2 linked regions of the Microscilla marina ATCC 23134 genome follow. The protein of the gene in region 1 binds, or shares a complex with, the protein of each later gene. Links are inferred from orthologs where the notes say so. Each region holds a gene or a part of one and is shown on either strand. Other genes may lie near its edges.

The links.
Region 2: the proteins of hslV (region 1) and hslU are in contact, whole or in part, in a solved structure (PDB 1G4A), measured with the Escherichia coli proteins. The link is inferred for Microscilla marina ATCC 23134 from one-to-one orthologs.

The regions. Positions count from the first base shown.
Region 1 is NZ_AAWS01000003.1:175,461-178,596, forward strand. The notes cover bases 8-2,809. They hold hslV (ATP-dependent protease subunit HslV), read left to right. Parts: upstream 8-1,039; coding sequence 1,040-1,579; downstream 1,580-2,809. Other genes in these bases: M23134_RS03340 (hypothetical protein), read right to left, coding at 8-592; M23134_RS03350 (ABC transporter ATP-binding protein), read left to right, coding at 2,065-2,809. Also shown: more of M23134_RS03340, read right to left, coding at 1-7; more of M23134_RS03350, read left to right, coding at 2,810-3,136. UniProt on the Escherichia coli protein: Protease subunit of a proteasome-like degradation complex believed to be a general protein degrading machinery. The complex has been shown to be involved in the specific degradation of heat shock induced transcription factors such as RpoH and SulA.
Region 2 is NZ_AAWS01000012.1:68,321-71,589, forward strand. The notes cover bases 276-3,210. They hold hslU (ATP-dependent protease ATPase subunit HslU), read left to right. Parts: upstream 276-1,004; coding sequence 1,005-2,417; downstream 2,418-3,210. Other genes in these bases: M23134_RS12855 (hypothetical protein), read left to right, coding at 276-753; efp (elongation factor P), read left to right, coding at 2,627-3,193. Also shown: more of M23134_RS12855, read left to right, coding at 1-275. UniProt on the Escherichia coli protein: ATPase subunit of a proteasome-like degradation complex; this subunit has chaperone activity. The binding of ATP and its subsequent hydrolysis by HslU are essential for unfolding of protein substrates subsequently hydrolyzed by HslV.

The sequences.
Region 1 (3,136 bases):
TACGAATCATGTCTACTTCTACCCGGTCTCTGCCCAGGTTGTCCAACAAAGACTGTAATAAAATTTCGGGGGCATCATAATAATTAAAAGCGCCATAAATAAGGTTGGTACCAATGACACCAAAAGCTTGTTGTTGGGCGAGGGTGTCGTTGTCACGCATAAATACGTGAATTACGATATCGTTGGGAGGGGTTTCGGGGCGGAGCTGATAACGAATGCCTAACCAACCGTGCCCCACGTTGGTTTTGTGGTAGTTAAGTGCTACTACTGTGTTGGCAAAGGCAAAGAAAGAGGACTTTTCTCCTCTAATTTCTCCCAGGCGTTCTTCAAGCAGACCATATTCTTTTTCAATCATGCGTAGCAAACGTGGTTCACACACATAACGCCCACTTTCTTCTGCTCCATAGATGGCATCACTAAATTTCATGTCGTAAGCCGACATAGTTTTGGCAACTGTTTGGGAAGCAGCACCAGCTTTGAAAAATATGGCAGCGGTTTCCTGACCAGCCCCAATTTCTGCAAATGATCCGTACTTTGCGGGGTCAAGGTTTATACTGAGGGCTTTTTCTTTGGTGCTTATTATTCTGTCCATAGAGTTTTGTTTGATGCGAAGTGTTGGCAATGATTGTTTAACTGTGTTGATATGCTGAAAATAATCTGCAAAAACTTTTGAAGCACACTATTTTGCCAAAAATATAAACAACATCTTTGCCAAACAAAAGATTGGTTATTATTAAATTGTTGTGCTGTTTTTGAGTTTCAAATCTGTTGTTTTATTAATTTGAACTTCTCTGGTGGTCCGCACTTTTGTTGGTAGAAAGCGCCAACTTTTATGGTATGAACGAAGGAGGGGAACGAATGTTCTTTACCTGACGTTCTGGCAGAGATTGTGTTTTGGCTTTAGGATTGTTCAATGCTTAGCATCGATCCAAGGGTAGAGGAACTCTAGTGAATGTAAGTGAGTGGATTGATCAAAACGCCTTGATGGGTGTAACAAAGAGATTGATTTTAGTTATTCATTTTTAGAAATATTTGATTTATGATGCAAAAGATTCACGCTACTACAGTATTGGCTATAGTGCATAACGGTGAGGTAGCCATAGGTGCCGATGGACAAGCTACCATGGGCAATACTGTAGCTAAAAGCAATGTACGTAAAATAAGGAAACTATCTGATGGTAATATTTTGGCAGGTTTTGCCGGGTCAACTGCCGATGCTTTTACTTTGATTGAGCGGTTTGATGAAAAACTAAATGCTTATGGTAAAAACATGAAGCGTGCCGCCATAGAGCTTGCTAAAGATTGGCGTACTGACCGTTACTTGAGACGCCTTGAGGCGATGTTGATTACTGCATCGAAAGACGAGGTTTTGGTGATTTCGGGAACAGGTGATGTGCTTGAGCCTGACAATGGCATTGCTTCTATTGGTTCGGGTAGCATGTATGCCCAGTCGGCTGCCACTGCCTTGAAAAAGCACTCAACCCAAATGACTGCCGAAGAAATGGTGAAAGAAAGCTTACATATAGCGGCTGACATTTGTATTTACACCAACCATAATATTATTCTGGAAAAACTGTAAAGTTTTAAAGGTTATCAGTAAACGTTTTGACATAGTTTGTTGATAACCTTTTTATTAAGAGTGTGTTTAAAATTAGCCAAAAGGCAGAGCCCCGAAGACAAGTTCGAGATTTATAAACTCGCCTTCGGCTTGGGTCATTAATTAGGCGTTTTACGCGATTTTTCTGCTCATATATTGTTAAACTTATCGTCAATAGCACTGCTATTCACTCAAAGTTTGACGCATCTGAACCGAAAACTCATCGGAAAACACTCCAAAAACGACCGCTTTAAACAAGCTCTAACCCTCCCTCTACTTTTTACCATTACTTTTTAATCAACGCCTTGAGTTGTTTAATCTCACAGATAAAAGCTCTAATAGGGTTCTAGGTGCATCCTGTTGTCCAGGTAACTACACTTTTTCTATCACATTGACTTTTAATGATTTATAAAATCTACAGATAAAAGCAACAACACTATCTTATTCTTTTTACTCAAAACACTATTATGTCATTAGCCGAATTTGCTCCAAAAATGTCCCGACGACGGCGTAGCAATCCCCCTAAAACCTCATTTAAAGAGAACCTAAAAGCATTTAAAAACCTTCCTAAGTTTTTTAGGCTGATATGGGAAACGAACAAAACATTGACTTTTACCAACATTGTGCTACGCTTGCTTGCGTCAGGTTTGCCCCTGGCAATGTTGTATGTAGGCAAGATGATTATGGACATCATTGTAGTGCTGTACAAAGCAGGCAATATTCAACATTGGCACCAAACCCCAGAACTATGGCAATGGATACTGGTAGAGTTGGGGTTGGCAGTACTGGCCGATTTGTTGAAAAGAGGGATTACCTTGTTGGATGCTTTGCTGGGCGATTTGTTTAATAATGAGACCTCGATAAAGTTAATGGAGCAAGCCGCTCGGTTAGACTTACCCCAGTTCGAAGACTCCGAGTTTTATGATAAGCTGGAGCGTGCCCGCCGCCAAACTACTACCAGGGTAGTGTTACTTTCACTGATATTGAGCCAGGCACAAGGGATTATCACCATGTTGTTTTTGGGGGCAGGACTGATGTTTTTTAATCCTTGGTTAATTTTATTACTGGTGATTTCTGTGATCCCGGCTTTTTTGAGCGAAACCTACTTTAACCGTTCCAAGTACTCCTTAAGCCTTAACTGGACTCCTGAACGGCGAGAGTTAGATTACTTACGGTATGTAGGTGCCAGTGATGAAACGGCTAAAGAAGTCAAGATTTTTGGTTTGTCTGATTTTTTGACTTCGCGGTTTAAGTTGTTGGCTTATGAGTACTACTATGCCAACCGAAAGCTTGCCACACGAAGGGCTATGTGGGGAGGTTTGTTCAATGCATTGGGCAGTGTGGGCTATTATGTGGCTTATGCCTTGATCGTGTTCCAAACTGTTCAGGGTACATTATCTATCGGAACACTTACATTTCTTGCCGGGTCGTTTAATCGCCTAAGAGAACTTACCCAAAAAATATTGTCAGACTTTTCCAGCATTGCTCAGCAGGCATTATACCTTCAGGATTTGTTTGATTTTTTTGAAATAAAACCGT
Region 2 (3,269 bases), on another replicon or contig:
CAAGCAGGAGAGTTTCAGGCTCCCTCAGAAAGCTTGAGCAATTCTCTGGAGATTATTACCCGCTTGGCTGAATTACCCGAAATCGAAGTACAGGATTTTGTGCATAGAATTATACAACAAATGCAAGAAGCACTAGAGATTACCCATCAAAATAGTACGGAGGCGTTTGAACAAGCCATATACAATACGCGACATTTGGTAGATGCCTTTTACCAAGGGTTGAGACTGCTCAAAGAGCAAGGAGTGCCTATAGGGGTAAATCAAGACCCTCATATCAAGTTGGGCTTTTTTCTCGAACAGGGTAAAATTAATGTCCACTTATATGGTAAAATATCCAGTAGCCCGCCAGGGTTAAACCCTACCGAGGCACAACAGCTCCAGGATGCATTTTTACAGACAATGGATGCTGGTTCCAACTATCAACAAATGATTAATCTGGCAGCACGTTTGTCTAATCAAGGGCAATACGAAGATAGCAATACACTCTTGGTAAAAATTATAGAGCAATATCCAGAAGAAAAAGCCAGCAGTTTGAACTTGATTGGCGCGAATTGGTTTTTTTTGGCAAACTATGAGCAAGCCATTGAGTATTATGTAAAAGCTCGTGATGCCGGAGAAAGCGAAGACATGATTGATTTTAATGTATGGGAGGCTTGCCGCGAATTGTACAAGAGTGCTGATACCCCTGAAGAAGCACTGCATTGGAAAAACTACTACAAACGATTATTCCCCCAAGGCAAACATAAATTTTAGAGATATAGCTGTACTTTTGTCTACCTATTGGAAAGACATTTTGTCATACTTTGCTAGTTTGGCAAACTTTTCAAGGTAGTTGCCTGTAGTAATTTTTGATTTTGTGAACTCAACAAATCCGGTCATTGCAATTTATATTTTAGCACAATCTAAATATTGGATTGATCAGCCAATAACAAATCTTATTTTGAGTTATATTCACAAATCTTGCAAACTACCAGATAAAACGAAGACAATTTCAACAAAACAATATGGCAGATAATCAAAAACATCTTACTCCAAGAGAAATCGTAGCCGAACTTGACAAATATATCATAGGACAAAATGACGCAAAAAAACAAGTAGCTATTGCTTTGCGTAACCGTTGGAGACGAATGAATAGTGCTGATGATATGCGGCAAGAAATAGTACCCAACAATATTTTGATGATTGGTGCTACTGGGGTAGGTAAAACCGAAATAGCCCGCCGTTTAGCTAAAATAGCTGATGCCCCCTTTACCAAAGTAGAAGCCTCTAAATTTACCGAAGTTGGATATGTAGGTCGTGATGTAGAAAGTATGGTACGCGACCTTGTAGAACAAGCCATTAATATGGTGAAGGCGTCTAAGCGCGAAACTGTACAAGAACGTGCCACAGAAATTGTAGAAGAAATTATATTAGATGCCCTTATTCCTCCAGTACGTGATGCCTCCGCTCAAAATTCGTTTACTGGTTTTACAATGGATGTCACCCCTGACGAAACCTCGTCAATGAGCAAGGATGATCAGGAGTTGAACGAAAAAACCCGTGACCGTTTCCGCGAGAAAATTCGGAATGGTGAAATGGATGAGCGAAAAATTGAAATCAATATTTCGCAAAATGGCATGGGCAACGTCGGAATGGTAGGACCAGGAATGGACGAAATGGCAATGATGAACATCCAGGAGATGATTAATGGAATGTTGCCCAAGAAAAGTAAAAAACGAAAGGTAACGATTGCCGAAGCACGTAAGATATTGTTGGAAGAAGAGGTAAACAAACTCATCGACATGGATGAGGTAAAAGAAGAAGCCTTAAAGAAAGCTGAAAACACCGGGATGATCTTTATAGATGAGATCGATAAAATTGCCCGTGGTTCAAGCGGAGGCAGTGGACCTGATGTAAGCCGTGAAGGTGTACAACGTGATTTGCTCCCTATAGTAGAAGGTAGTTCTATCAATACCAAATACGGAGTACTTAAGTCTGACCATATTTTATTCGTTGCAGCTGGGGCATTTCATGTGTCTAAACCCTCTGATTTGATCCCTGAATTGCAAGGACGTTTCCCAATCAGGGTAGAACTTAGTAGCTTGACCAAAGAAGACTTCTACCAAATTTTGAAAGAGCCGAAAAATGCTTTGACTAAGCAGTATGAGGCAATGTTACATGCCGAAGGAGTATCGCTTGCTTTTCAAGACGATGCTTTAGAGCAACTTGCTGAAATGGCTTACCAGATCAACCTTGAGGTAGAAAACATAGGTGCACGTCGCCTGCATACTGTCATGAGTCATCTGCTAAACGACTTCTTATTTGACGTACCCGATGTGATTGGACCCAATGCCAAGATTTTGGTTACCAAAGATATGGTACAAGAAAAACTTGCTGGCCTGGTACAGGATAAAGATTTGAGTCAGTTTATACTTTAAGCCATGAGCTGCTAGTTACAAGCTTATAGCTTTGGTAAAGTAAGCCTTGAGTGTTATTTTCAATGATAATACTCAAGGTTTTTTTATGCCCATAAAGAGCGAAAGTGTAAAAATGCCTGAACTTGAAGCTTGTTGCCTGTAGCTTATCGCTTGTCGCTAAAAAGAAAAATCTTAATTTTGCCACTCATAAGAATCAAAACATAGAATTTATGGCGACTACTTCAGATATTTCAAGAGGTGCATTTATCCGGTTAAATGGTGAGTTGGGCGTAGTGATGGAATACGAGCATGTAACTCCTAACAAAACCCGCGCTATGTACCATGTAAAATTACGCAATATCCGTACTGGCAAAATCATCGAACACCGTTATCGCTCAGGCGAAACCGTAGATATGGAGCGTGTAGAAACTAAAGAGCTTCAATATATTTATAAAGAAGGTGATGCTTTGGTATGTATGGATACCACTACTTATGAGCAAACAATGATTGATGGCTCGTTGGTAGGCGATACCCTTAAGTTTGTAAAAGAAGAGATGCTGATCAGCGTAGGCTTCGACTCTGACGAAAATCCTATTTTCGCTGAAGCACCTACCTTTGTTGAGTTGGAAATAACTTATACCGAACCTGGGCTTAAGGGCGATACGGCTACCAACACCCTAAAACCTGCGACTTTAGAAACAGGAGCCGAAATAAGAATACCTTTGTTTGTAGACACTGGCGAGATAGTAAGAATAGACACTCGTACCGGAGAGTATGTAGAACGGGTAAAAAAATAAATAAACAATTATCAAGTTCTGAATAACCCTGTGTAACCACTTGTTGCGCAGGGTTGTTGTTTTTAGGTGGTTTTGT